4 regions of the Chromobacterium sp. ASV23 genome follow, and region 3 is predicted to be linked to each of the others. Evidence: predicted binding sites of a transcription regulator. Region 3 holds the regulator's gene; each other region holds the start of a gene.

Region 1 (3,386 bases), on a different contig from region 3:
GCGCTGGCGTAGCTGTCAAAGCCGATGCCGGCGCGGGTCAGCGCCTTTTCCAGCACCCAGCGTATCGCCTTGTCGTCGTCGATGATCCAGACCGGTTGGGCCATTGGGTTTCTCCTCGTATTCTTGTCGATATCGTTGTCAGCCGGCGGCGTCGGCGCCGAACGGCAGCATCACGGTGAAGCAGGTCTGGCCGGGGCGGGAGTCGAACTCTATGCTGCCGCCGTGTTGGTGGACGAAGGCCTGGGCCAGCGTCAGCCCCAGGCCGGTGCCTTCGGCGCGGCCCGTCACCAAAGGGTAGAAAATATGGTCGCGGATGTCCTCGGGGATGCCGGGGCCATCGTCGACGATCTGCAATTTCAGCGCCAGCTGGTGGCGTTTGCGCGCCAGCGTGATCTGCCGCGCCACCCGCGTGCGCAGCTCGATGCGGCCCTGGCCGCGCATGGCCTGCACCGCGTTGTTGACGATGTTCAGCACCACCTGGATCAGCTGTTCCTTGTCGGCGGACAGCAGCGGCAGGCTGGTGTCGTAGTCGCGCACCACCGCCAGACCTTGCGGATGCTGGGCCAGCGCGATGCTGCGCACCCGTTCCAGCACCTCGTGGATATTGACCTGGCTGCGGCTGTGGCTGCGGTGCGGCGCCAGCAGGCGATCCACCAGCGTCTGCAAGCGCAGCGCTTCCTCGGTGATGACCTCGGTGTATTCCTTCAGCTCTGGCCGGTCGGCCAGTTCGTGCTCCAGCAATTGCGCCGCGCCGCGGATGCCGCCCAGCGGGTTCTTGATCTCGTGCGCCAGATTGCGGATCAGCTCGCGGTTGGCCTGGTGCTGCAGCAGCAGCCGTTCCTCGTTGGCGATTTTCAGCTGCTGGTCCAGGGGGCGCAGCTCGATCAGCGCCAACAGGCCGTCGCCGTCTATCGGCGTGATCGACAGCGTGACATGCAGGATGGCTTCATTGTGCTGCGGCCGTAGTTCCAGGTCGTGCTCGATATAGCTGGCGCCCTGGCGCAGCGCGGTATGCAGCGCCTGGCGCAACGCGGGGCAGGGATGAAACAAGCCGGTCAGGCCGTGGCGCAGCAGCTCGCGGCTGCCCAGCGCCAGCAGGTTCTCGCATGCGGGATTGACGAAGCGCAGCGCGCCGGCGGCGTCGCAGATCAGCACCGGCGTGTCTAGCAGTTCCAGTCCGGCGAAGCTGGGTGTCGACATGAGGTTTCGCTTTTCAGGAATAAAGGTGCGCGGAATGAAGCCGCGTCCTTGATCAGCAATAAGCGCGCCAGCTTGGCGGCGTCGAAAAGCGCGCCTTGCGGCGTGGACGCGGCGTTTTGAGGCTTAGAATGCACCATTTTGGTGCGAATGGCTAGGGCAGCCCCAGTTCCTTCTTCAGCGCGGCGACATTCTTCTCGCGGTCGGTGACTTCGTTTTGCAGCTTCTGCACCCGGTCCAGGTATTTCTGATAGTTGCGGGTTTCGTCGCCGTTGCGCACGGCCTTGCCGTCGGCCAGCGCTTTCTTCGCCGCATCCAGCGCCTTGACCTCGTTGGCCAGTTCCTGCTCCAGAATCTTCTTGCGCCCGCTGTCGCGCTGCTTCTGGGTATCAGCGTCGACATTCGGATAGCCGCCGGACGCCGGCGCTTTGTCGGCATTGCCGCCGCTGGGCTTGCGGCCGTGGTAGGTGGATAGCGGGTTCAGCGTGATCGGTTGGGCGCCGCGCAGCGGCACATTGGTGTAGGTGACGTTGCCGTTGGCGTCGACGTATTTGTAGATCGTGGCGGCCTGGGCGCAGCCGCAGGCCAGCAGCAGGCTTAAAGCGAATATTTTCATCGTCTGAGACTGGTATGGGTGCCCCTGCATGATAAGCAAATCGCGCCCGGTCGTCATCGGTTTGCGCGCGGCGCCATGAAAAACGGCAGCCTGTCGGCTGCCGTTGTTGAGCGAGTCGTCGCCGTTTTTAGAGAGAGTAGTACATCGCGAATTCCACCGGGTGGGTGGTCATGCGGGTCAGGTTCACTTCCTGCATTTTCAGCTCGATGTAGGCATCGATCCACTCGTTGGAGAACACGCCGCCGCGGGTCAGGAACTCGCGGTCCTTGTCCAATGCGGCCAGGGCTTCATCCAGCGAGGCGCACACGGTCGGGATCAGCTTGTCTTCTTCCGGCGGCAGATCGTACAGGTTCTTGTCCGCGGCATCGCCCGGGTGGATCTTGTTCTGGATGCCGTCCAGGCCGGCCATCAGCAGAGCAGAGAAGCACAGGTACGGGTTGGCCAGCGGATCCGGGAAACGGGTTTCGATGCGGCGCGCCTTCGGGCTGGCCACGTGCGGGATGCGCACGGAGGCGGAGCGGTTCTTGGCGGAGTAGGCCAGCTTCACCGGAGCTTCGTAGTGCGGCACCAGGCGCTTGTACGAGTTGGTGCCCGGGTTGGTGATGGCGTTCAGCGCCTTGGCGTGCTTGATGATGCCGCCGATGTAGTACAGGGCGGTATCGGACAGGCCGGCATAGCCTTCGCCCGCGAACAGGTTCTGGCCGTCTTTCCAGATGGACTGGTGCACGTGCATGCCGGAGCCGTTGTCGCCGACGATGGGCTTGGGCATGAAGGTGGCGGTCTTGCCGTAGCTGTGGGCCACGTTGTGCACCACGTACTTCAGGATCTGGGTCCAGTCGGCGCGCTGGGTCAGCGTGCTGAACTTGGTGCCGATTTCGTTCTGGCCGGCAGTGGCCACTTCGTGGTGGTGCACTTCCACCGGGATGCCCAGCTCTTCCAGCAGCAGCACCATGGCGGAGCGGATGTCTTGCGAGGAATCAACCGGCGGCACCGGGAAGTAGCCGCCCTTGATGCCCGGACGGTGGCCCATATTGCCGCCTTCGAATTCTTCCGCCGAGGCCCAGGCCGCTTCTTCGGCCTTGATCTTGACGAAGCAGCCGGACATGTCGGTGCCCCAGGTGATGCTGTCGAAGATGAAGAATTCCGGCTCCGGGCCGAAGTAGGCGGTGTCGCCGATGCCGGAGGCCTTCAGGTAGGCTTCGGCGCGCTTGGCGATGGAGCGCGGGTCGCGGTCATAGCCCTTGCCGTCGGCCGGGTCGATCACGTCGCAGTGCATGAATACGGTCGGCTCGTCGAAGAACGGGTCGATGCGGGCGGTAGCCGGGTCGGCCATCAGCAGCATGTCGGAAGCTTGGATGCCTTTCCAGCCGGCGATGGAGGAGCCGTCGAAGGCGTGGCCGCGCTCGAACCAGGCGTCGGCGTCTTCCAGCAGCACATGGGCCGGGATGGAGACGTGCTGCTCCTTGCCGCGGGTGTCGGTGAAGCGCAGATCGACAAATTTGACGTCGTTTTCTTGGATCAGTTTGACTACGTCGGCTACTGCCATGGTTTATCTCCTGAAAGGCAACGTGCA
Region 2 (3,386 bases), on a different contig from region 3:
AACACACTCGGGCAGAGGCGTGGTGTGGGTTTGCCCGGTGAAAATGCAAGAGAGCGGACTATACGGTAAATATTGCCTCGTGGCAATAGTTTTTCGCAGTTTGCAAAGATAAGTGTTTGATTGTGTATGGCTTGGTTTCTCGCTTTCATGAAAAAAACGGCAGCTTCGGCCGAAGGCGGGCGTTCTATGGGGGCATCGGCCGCTGTGAGGCGATGCCGCCTGAGTCAATCTCAAGGCGGCGAGCGCCGGCTTGGGCGAGGGGGCGCCGTTTGCTACAATGCCGCCTTTTTTGTTTCGCAAGGAATCATGGGAATGCAATACGCTGTGCAGCGCTACGCCGCCACCCGGCCCTGGGCCAGACGGATCGCCCAGCTTTACGCGCAGGCCATTCAGGCCGCCGAGGCCAGGGCGCAGATGAAGGATGTGATCAAGCGGGAGCTGGAGCGGGCAGCGCAGGTATTCGACATTCCCCAGTCGGCCATCGTGACTGAATTGGCATTGGCGGAAGCGTGGGGGCATTTCGCGCGCCATGGGCGCGTAGTGTCGCATCTGGACGCGGCGCTGGCCGGCGCGTTGGCGCATACCCGCCAGCCAGGCAACCTGCCGGATACGCTCAGCCTGCCAGCCGATGCTTTCTTTCTGCATGTGCCGTGCGAGGGCGGCGCTTTCATCACGCATCAGCCGGAGCGGCGCGCCCTGTTGCTGACTTTGGTGCGGATGGGTTTTGCGCCGGATGGCGTCAACTGGCTGCAGGCGGCGGATCAGGTTGAGTTGGTGCGGGTGGAGTATCCGGGCGAGTTGGCCCCGCAATTGAAAGAAGTGGCGGCCGAGTGGAATGGCTTGTTGGCCTCGGTGTTGAATGGTTTGGCGATGATGACCCAACCCAAGCTGAAGCTGGTTCGGGAGTGGGAATCGGCGGCGCCGTCGGAATGGTTGGCGGCGGCTGCGCATCCTAGCTGCGCCAAGACCCGGCAGAAGGCGCGCGGCCAGTTGTTGAAGGCGGGGTTCGGCGAGATTACCTTCTGCCGCGTAGAGGATTTGCCGGCTCAGGCGGAGTATGGGGCGCAAGGTTATTGGCGCCGCCAGTCTTTTGGCGAGGACAAGGCGCATTCGCGCCTGGTGTGGGTGGCGCCGCGCTAGTGCTGGTTGGCGTTTGCGGGCGATCCGCGCTGCAAGCGTCAACCGTTCCTAATATTCATTGAGCAGGCGGCGGACCAGTTCGCGCATCTGCTCGATATCGAATGGTTTCTCGCAGCAGGCGGCGATGCCGGCGTCTTCCAGATCCTCCTGGCTGGCGGGTTCGTTCTGGCTGGTGATCATCAGCACCGGGGTGCCCGGTTGCAGCTGGCTGTCGCGAACGTAGCGGGCGAAGTCCAGGCCGTCCATGCCGGGCATGTGGAAGTCGGTGATGATCAGTTTGAACGGCTCCTGCTCCAGGTACGGTATGGCGGTTTCTGCGCTGGCGGCTTCGCAGAAGTGTTCGAAGCCCAGCTTCTCCATCACTTGGCGGATGTGGTGGCGCGAGGTCTGGCTGTCGTCGACGATCAGCACGCTCATCAGCGCCATGTCCGCATCGACTTCCGCGCCCAGGGTGGCGCAGTTGATGAAGCTCATGACGCTTTGCATCGCTTGGGCTAGCTGAGGGCCATCGAAAGGCTTGGGCAGGATCGCCAGGCTGCCGGCCTGGCGTATGGTTTCCAGGCGCTCCGGGTTGGTTTCGCTGCTAATCAGTATGAAGGGCAGGTCATAGAGGTCCGAGCTGCCGCGCAGTGTCTGTACCAGATCGCTGCCTGTCATGTCCGGCAGGTGGTAGGCGCTGATCACCAGATTGGGACGGCGTTCCCTGGCCTGGCTGATCAGTTCCTCTCCCGTCGCGTGCACTTCAACTTGACGCGCTCCCAGTTCTTCCAATGCCTTGGTGATGATTTGGGCTTGTACCGGCGATGGTTCCGCCAGCGTGATCAACAATTCTTCCAGGGCCAGCATGGTCCACTCCCACTTTTCCCTGACTACATTATTGACGGTTTTGGCACGATTTGGCGCGGTGGGCAAGCAAAATCCTTGCATGAACCCCTGAATTTGCCGTTAAGGCGGATGAGCGGCAAGTTTTGCCGCTGTGAAACGACACAAGTTTGCCGTTTTGCGATCCATTCTTTGTAATCAATGGCTTGGCTGGATGATTTTTCCTGGCACGGTTCGTGCTTAATGGTTGCCGTCAGTCAGGAGACGTTCATGTTAGACAAGATTGCCCACTATTTCGATTTCCAGCAGCGCGCGCTGAATCTGCAGGCCTATCGGGCCGAAGTGATAGGCAGCAATGTGGCCAATGCGGAAACGCCGTATTACAAGGCGGTGGACTTCGATTTCAAGGCAGCCTTGCAGGCGCAGACGGAGCAGCAGGGGCGCTTGTCCTTGGCGGTGACCGACCCGCGCCATATCGCCAGCGCGCCGGAAGGCTCGGCTGCGGTGCCGCTGCAGTATCGCAGCGCCGTGCAGCCTAGCCTGGACGGCAATACGGTGGACATGGATGTCGAGCGCGGCGCGTTTGCCGACAATGCCTTGCAGTATCAGACGACGCTGGCGTTTTTGAATAAGCGGATCGGCGGACTGAATGCTGCGATCCAGGGTAACGGCACGGGAGGTTAGGCTTAAATGTCCTTGTCGAATCTGTTCAATATTTCCGGGTCGGCGCTGTCGGCGCAGTCGATGCGGCTTAATGTGGTGGCGAGCAACCTCGCCAACGCGGAAAGCGCAACCAGTTCCACCGGTCAGCCGTACAAGGGACGCCATGTGGTGTTTACGGCGGTGCCGGTGGATAGCGCGCAGCCTCAGGTCGCAGGCGTGCGCGTCACCTCCGTGGTGGAAGACCAGACGCCGCCGCGTCTGAAGTATGAGCCGGGCAATCCGCTGGCCGATGAACGCGGCTACGTGACGATGCCAAATGTGAATGTGGTGGAGGAGATGGCGGACATGATCGCCGCCTCCCGCGCGTATCAAAACAATGTCGAAATGATGAACACAGCCAAGACCTTGCTGCAGAAGACCTTGCAGCTTGGCCAGTAAGCTTTTCCAGGGAGATGGCCATGGCCACTAGCGGCAGCTTCAACTACGGCAATTTGAACAACCAGCCGGCGCCGGGCGCTACCAGCATTCAGGCGGCCAACGGTTCGGCCGGCGGCAATGCGCAGTCGGCAAGCAGCGCGCAAAGCATGCAGAGTAATTTTCTGACCTTGCTGACCGCCCAGCTGAACGCCCAAGATCCGTTGAATCCTATGGACAACAGCCAGATCACCAGCCAGATGGCGCAAATCAGCCAGGTGGCCGGCATCCAGTCGCTGAATCAGACCATGCAGCAGCTGGTGAATGCCCAGAGCGCCAATCAGTCG
Region 3 (3,386 bases):
GCCAATTCGCTTTTACCCATGGCCGAGTCGCCCATGATCAGCACGCCGATCTCGAACACGTCGAGGAATACGCCGTGCAGCACGGTGGACACCGCCAGCGCGCGCGCCAGATAGATGCGCAGCACGTCCATCAGGTACGGGCTTTCCAGCGTGCTGGTCATCAGCGGCACGTTGTGGCTGTGGCAGTAGTCGCGCAACAGCCGCGGCACCGGCTGGCCGTTGGCCACCATCACCACCGACATGCTCTTGTGGAACAGCTGGTCCAGCGCGGTCTTGGCGGCCGACTGCTCCAGCTTGTTCAGGTAGTCGACCTCCGCCAGGCCCAATACCTGGACGCGGTTGGGGTGGATGAAGTTCAGGTGGCCCACCAGCGCCAGCGTGGGGCGCTGGTCGTCGTTGCCGATGACGTTGTCCGAGCCGCCGGTGCCGGCGACCCAGGTCAGGTTCAGCTTCTGCTGATTTTCCTGATACAGGCGGCGTACGGTAATGCTAGGCATTAGGGGTCCAATCGCAGAGCTGCTGGTAGAGCTCGTCGCGCAATCCGATGCTGAGCATTTTCTCGCGCATCTGCCGGCTGGAGAACAATTGCGCCAATTCCGAGAGCACCTGCAGATGCAGATCGGTGGCATGCTCCGGCACCAGCAACACAAACAGGCACTGCACCGGCTTGCCGTCCGGCGCGTCGAACGGGATCGGGGCCTTCAGCCGGATGAACACGCCGGTGGCTTCCTTCAGGCCGCGCGCGCGTCCGTGCGGGATGGCGACGCCTTGCCCCAGCCCGGTAGAGCCGAGCTTCTCGCGGCTGAACAGGCTGTCGAAGATTTCGCTGCGGGCGATGCCGCGTGTGTTTTCCACCAGGAGACCGACCTGCTCGAACACCCGCTTCTTGCTGGAGACATCCAGATCCAGCAATACATGGTCCGGAGTCAGTATCTTGCCGATGAGATTCATATTGGATTATGCATGCGGCTCTTTGATAAACCCGGAATTCTACGTTGCCTTGATAGTACTGAAAACCGGCAAGCGCAAAGAAAAACGGGAACCGCCCGGTTCCCGTCCTTTTCAACTAGGCGTCACAGCGAGGGCTGCTGGACTTCGCCGGAGCTTTGCACGCGGTGTTCGGTCAGCTTTTCCTTGTGCTTCAGCACTTGGCGGTCCAGCTTGTCCATCAAGAGGTCGATGGCGGCGTAGAGGTCGGCTTCGGTAGCCTCGATGTGGATGTCCTTGCCGGACAGATGCACATTGACTTCAGCCTTTTGAACCAGTTTGTCTACCGACAGGGTCACGGAGATGTCGATCACGTTGTCGACATGGCGGGTAATGCGCTCCAGTTTGTTCTCGATGTATTCGCGCAGCGACGGAGTGACTTCCAGGTGCAGGCCAGTTACTTTGAGGTTCATACCCTAGCTCCTTCTGGTGTTGACCGCCCGGGCGGGTTGTCGGGCGGCATTGTATTCTTGTGCAGGCTCTTACAGCGCCTTGCGCAGATTCACCGCCGGAATCTGCATGGCTTCACGATACTTGGCTACGGTGCGTCTGGCAACCTGTATTCCTTGCTTGGCCAGCGCGTCGGCGAGGGCGCTGTCCGACAGCGGCTTCGCCCGGTTTTCGCCTTCTATCATGCTGCGGATGTGAGCCTTGATGGCGGTGGCGGAACACTCGTCACCGCTTTCAGTCTCCAACGAACTGCCGAAGAAATACTTGAGCTCGAACAAACCTCGCGAACAAAGCAGGTATTTCTGGCTGGTGGAGCGGGATACGGTGGATTCGTGCAGGCCCAGCTCTTCCGCGATATCGCGCAGAATCAGCGGCCGCATCGCCACTTCGCCTTGTTCAAAGAACAACTGTTGACGCTCGACAATAGCTTCCGCCACTTTCAGGATGGTGTCAAACCGTTGCTGGATGTTCTTGACCAGCCAGCGCGCCTCCTGCAGCCGGGCGGACATCTCGCCGCCCTGGCCGCGGCTGTCGGCCAGCATGCGCTCGTACAGCTGGTTGACGCGCAGCCGCGGCACGGCCGAGCGGTTCAGCTCCGCCACCCAGCGTCCGCGCAGCTTGCGCACGCTGATGTCGGGGATCACGTAGTGGACATCGCCGTGATGGAAGCCGGTGGCCGGGTGCGGGTTGAGGCGGGCGATCAGCGCCTGCGCCGCGCGCAGTTCGGCGTCGTTGCAAGCCAGCAGCTTTTTCAGCTTGGCGTAGTCGCGGCCGCCCAGCAGCGCCAGATGTTCGCGCACGATGGCCAGGGCCAGCGCATGGCCAGGTTCGGCCGCGGACAGCCGCTGCAGCTGCAGCTGCAGCGATTCCGCCAGCGTGCGCGCGCCGACGCCGGCTGGGTCGAATTGCTGCAGCAGGGCGAGGCCCACGGCCAGCTCGTCGCTTTCCAGCTGCAGCTCCAGCGGCAGATGGCTGGCCAGCTCGTCCAGGCTTTGCGGCATGTAGCCGTCGTCGTCCAGCTCCTCGATCAGCAGCCGCACGATGGCCTCGTCGCGGCGCGGCAAGGCGATCTCGCCCAGCTGCGCCAGCAGGTGCTCGCGCAGGCTGACCGGGCAGGGCACGTTGAGCATCGGGTCGTAGTCGTCGTCGCCGCCGTGGCGGCTGCCGGCGCCCCAGTCCAGCAGCTCGCCGGCGCTGTCGTCGCGGCTGTCTGCCGCTTCGCTCTCCGTGGTTTCCCGCGCTTCCGCCGCCTCCGTGGGCGCGTCGCTGTCGCGCGGCTCGTCGCCGCGTTCCAGCAGCGGGTTGTCCAGCAGAAAGCGCTCCACCTCGGCCTGCAGGTCCAGCGTGGACAGTTGCAGCAGTTTGATCGACTGCTGCAGCTGCGGGGTCAGCGTCAGCTGTTGCGAAACCTTGAGCTGTAGTGCCTGCTTCATGGTTTACAGGTGGAAATGTTCGCCAAGGTAAACCTTGCGCACCTTGTCGTTGTTGACCAGCTCCTCCGGCTGGCCGGAGGCCAGCACCGAGCCGTCGCTGATGATGTAGGCGCGGTCGCAGATGCGCAGCGTCTCACGGACGTTGTGGTCGGTGATCAGCACGCCGATGCCGCGCTCTTTCAGGAAGGAGATGATTTTCTGAATATCGATTACCGCGATCGGATCGACGCCGGCGAACGGTTCGTCCAGCAGGATGAAGCGCGGCCGGGTGGCCAGCACGCGGGCGATTTCCACCCGGCGCCGCTCGCCGCCGGACAGCGCCAGCGCGTTGCTGTCGCGCAGATGGCCGATGTTCAGGTCGTCCAGCAGCAGGTCCAGTTCCTTTTCCAGCTCCTTGCCCTTGAGGCCGGAGATTTCCAGGATGGCGGTGATGTTCTCCTCCACTGTCATGCGGCGGAAGATGGACGCCTCCTGCGGCAGATATCCCAGGCCCAGCTGGGCGCGCTGGTGTATCGG
Region 4 (3,386 bases), on a different contig from region 3:
TGACGTCGTAATAGCCCGGCAGGGTGTTCGGCAGCGCGCCCATGTCGCAGGCGCCCTGGACGTTGTTCTGGCCGCGCACCGGACCAACGCCGACATGCGGCCGCCCCAGGTTGCCGGTGAGGGTGGCGAGGCTGGACAAACCCTTGACCACATCCACCGCCTGGCCCCACTGGGTCACGCCCATGCCCCACAGAATGGTGGCGCTGGGCGCGGCGGCGTACATGCGGATGGCCTGGCGGATCAGATCGGCCGGCAGGCCGGTGATCTCGGCCGCGTACTCAGGCGTGTACTTGGCCACGGCGGCCTTGTATTCTTCGAAGCCCTCGGCGTGTTCGGCGACGAAATCCGGCTGGTACAAGCCCTCGCTGATCAGCACATTGGCGAAGGCGTTGACCAGCGCCATGTTCGAGCCGTTCTTCAATTGCAGATGCAGATCGGCCACGCGCGCGGTTTCGATGTAGCGCGGGTCGCAGACGATGATCTTGGCGCCCTTCTGTTTGGCCTTGAGGATGCGGCGGGCGACGATGGGGTGGGAATCGGCCGCGTTGTAGCCGAACACCAGGATGCAATCCGTGTCCTCGATCTCGCAGATCGAGTTGCTCATCGCGCCGTTGCCCAGCGTGGCCATCAGGCCGGCCACCGATGGCCCGTGGCAGACGCGGGCGCAGCAGTCGATGTTGTTGGTGCCGATCACCGCGCGGGCGAACTTCTGCGCGATGTAATTCGATTCATTGCCGGTGCCGCGCGAGGAGCCGGTGCACATGATGGCGTCCGGGCCGTGCTCGCGCTTGATCTGGCCAAGCTTGCCTGCCACGAAGGCCACCGCCTCGTCCCAGCTCACGCGCTCGAACTCGCCGCCGCGCTGGCGCCGTATCATCGGATGGCGCAAGCGCGGGGTCAGCAGCTTGGTGTCGTTGAGGAAGTCCCAGCCGTAATAGCCCTTCAGGCACAGCTCGCCTTGATTGGTCACGCCGTCCGCGCCTTCCGCGCCGACGATCTTGCCGTTTTCCACCAGCAGATTGAGCTTGCAGCCCGAACCGCAGTACGGGCAAACCGAAATTACCTTTTCCATTTTCCGTGTCCTTTTCCCGGATGGCGATGCGTCAAAGCGGCAGCGCCGGCGTGTCCAGCGCGGCCTGTTGGCGGCGTTTTTGCAAAGCGGCCTCCAGCGCCTGTGGCTCCACCATGCGCAGCGCCTTGGTGGGACAGGTGGCGATGCAGGCCGGGCCGCCGGCTTTGCCCGCGCACAAGTCGCACTTCAGCGCCTTGGCCTTGATCTGCCGCGTGGCAAAGCTGCCCGGCTCCGGCCGCTGCGGCACGGTCACCACCTGTATCGCGCCGTAAGGACAGGCCACCATGCAGGTCTTGCAGCCCACGCAGCGCTCCTGCAGCACCTGCACGCTGCTGCCGGCGTAGACGATGGCCCCGCTGGGGCAGGCATTCAGGCAGGGCGCGTCGTCGCACTGCCGGCACAGCACCGGCGTGCTGATGCGCGCGCTCTTGATCACCGTCAGCCGGGGATGGAAGGTGTCCGGCGACAATGGATCGCCGGGACTCAGCGGATGGGCCAGCGCGCACGCTACCTCGCAGGTGCGGCAGCCGATGCAGTTTTGGGGTTCAGCGATGATGAACCGATTCATGTTCAGCCTCCTCAAGCGGCGGCAGCCGCCCGAACGTCGATTGCAAGCGTTGCGAATTCACGCTCATGACGTTGCATAAGCCATGCCAGCCACGCGCCAAGGCGGCCCATCCCATGCAACGCCCTGTTTCTGAAAAGAATTGCTGTCCGCGCTGCCTTGCCTTCTGTGTCGAAGATCGCCGGCCCTAAGCCGGCATCGTCAGAAGTGACGACGTCTCGACACTGCCGCGCCGCCGCGGCGACGCCCCGCCGCGATGCCGCCGGACCGCCCCATTCAGGAGAAAAACCTTGCACGAACTGACACTTGCGGAACACGTAGTCCACATCGTGGAGGACGCCGCGCGCCGCGCCGGCGCCCGCCGCGTCACCCGCGTCCGGCTGGCATTGGGTTTGCTAGCTCATGTGGAGACAGACACCCTGCTCTACTGCTGCCAGCTGGCGGCGCGCGACAGCCTGGCGGCCGACGCCGACTTCCAGGCCGAGCGCAGTCCGGCCCAGGCCCATTGCGCAGATTGCGGCGCCGACGCCGAGCTTGCCGCGCTGCCGGCGCGCTGCCCGCGATGCGGCGGCGAGAATCTGAGCTTGCAAGGCGGCGAGGAGATGCGGGTGATCGATATCGGAATCAGCTAGGAGGCAAGCATCATGTGCACCACTTGCGGCTGCGGCCACGGACAGGTCCGCATCAATGGCAAACGCAGTCATGGCCATGGCGCGCCCAGAAACGGCTACCGGCTGGCCGGCCAGGCCCACGGCCCGCTGGACGCCGTCCACGCGCCGGACACGCCGGCTGAACGCATCATCGCCATCGAACGGGACATCCTGTCCGACAACGACGCGCGCGCCGCGCGCAACCGCCGGCTGCTGGCGGAGCGCGGCATCTTCGCGCTGAATCTGGTGTCCAGCCCAGGCTCCGGCAAAACCAGCCTGCTGGTGGACACCCTGCGCCGCTGGGCAGGCCGCGCGCCGGTGGCCGTAGTGGAAGGCGATCAGCAAACGGCCAACGACGCCGAGCGCATCCGCGCCACCGGCGCGCCGGCCGTGCAGATCAACACCGGCAAGGGCTGCCACCTGGACGCCCGCATGGTAGCGGAGGCGCTGGACAGCCTGGAACAGGCGCAGGCGATGCCGGATGGCGGCCTGCTGCTGATAGAAAACGTCGGCAATCTGGTATGCCCGGCCGCCTTCGACCTGGGAGAGGCGCACAAGGTGGCGATTCTTTCCGTGACCGAGGGCGAGGACAAGCCGCTGAAATATCCGGACATGTTCCGCGCGGCGGACCTCTTGATCATCAGCAAGACCGACCTGCTGCCGCATGTCGACTTCGACATAGCCGCCGCCATCCGCATGGCGCGCCAGGTGCGCCCCGGCCTGCCGGTGATCCGGCTGTCCATCAAAACCGGCGAAGGCCGCGATGCGTGGCTGGACTGGCTGACCGCCGGCTGCGGCAAGGGAGGCTGAGCATGCCGCGCGAACAACTGACAGTCAGAGGCATCGTCCAGGGCGTCGGCTTCCGCCCCTTCGTCTACCGGCTGGCCGGCGAGCTGGCGCTGTCCGGCTGGATACGCAATGACGGCAACGGCGTGACCATCGAGCTGCAGGGCGGCGACGCGGCGCTGAGCGGCTTCGCCGAAAGGCTGCTGTCGGAACGCCCGCCGCTGGCGCGCATCGACCAGTTGCTGCGCCAGCCGCTGCCGGAACAGGCGCAGCCCGATGGCTTCGCCATCCTAGCCAGCGAATCCGGCGGCGC

The links. The regulator sigma-54, encoded in region 3, starts transcription at its own class of promoters, with help from an activator protein. The targets are predictions, from matches to a motif close to CTGGCACGCTTCATGCTT.
Region 1: the regulator sigma-54 is predicted to act here: its motif matches at 1,254-1,271, upstream of glnL (nitrogen regulation protein NR(II)).
Region 2: the regulator sigma-54 is predicted to act here: its motif matches at 2,187-2,204, upstream of flgB (flagellar basal body rod protein FlgB).
Region 4: the regulator sigma-54 is predicted to act here: its motif matches at 1,712-1,729, upstream of JHD59_RS00240 (4Fe-4S dicluster domain-containing protein).

What each region holds. Positions count from the first base shown of each region.
Region 1 is NZ_JAELTR010000002.1:102,077-105,462, forward strand. It holds gene ntrC (nitrogen regulation protein NR(I)) at 1-104, opposite strand, end outside; gene glnL (nitrogen regulation protein NR(II)) at 139-1,200, opposite strand; gene JHD59_RS01645 (DUF4124 domain-containing protein) at 1,352-1,813, opposite strand; gene glnA (glutamate--ammonia ligase) at 1,941-3,359, opposite strand.
Region 2 is NZ_JAELTR010000006.1:79,834-83,219, reverse strand. It holds gene JHD59_RS04660 (hypothetical protein) at 313-1,140, shown strand; gene JHD59_RS04655 (response regulator) at 1,189-1,986, opposite strand; gene flgB (flagellar basal body rod protein FlgB) at 2,233-2,646, shown strand; gene flgC (flagellar basal body rod protein FlgC) at 2,653-3,063, shown strand; gene JHD59_RS04640 (flagellar hook assembly protein FlgD) at 3,084-3,386, shown strand, end outside.
Region 3 is NZ_JAELTR010000018.1:66,254-69,639, forward strand. It holds gene hprK (HPr(Ser) kinase/phosphatase) at 1-497, opposite strand, end outside; gene ptsN (PTS IIA-like nitrogen regulatory protein PtsN) at 490-951, opposite strand; gene raiA (ribosome-associated translation inhibitor RaiA) at 1,074-1,400, opposite strand; gene JHD59_RS09990 (RNA polymerase factor sigma-54) at 1,470-2,870, opposite strand; gene lptB (LPS export ABC transporter ATP-binding protein) at 2,874-3,386, opposite strand, start outside.
Region 4 is NZ_JAELTR010000001.1:52,688-56,073, reverse strand. It holds gene fdhF (formate dehydrogenase subunit alpha) at 1-1,072, opposite strand, end outside; gene JHD59_RS00240 (4Fe-4S dicluster domain-containing protein) at 1,104-1,640, opposite strand; gene JHD59_RS00235 (hydrogenase maturation nickel metallochaperone HypA) at 1,928-2,269, shown strand; gene hypB (hydrogenase nickel incorporation protein HypB) at 2,282-3,097, shown strand; gene hypF (carbamoyltransferase HypF) at 3,100-3,386, shown strand, end outside.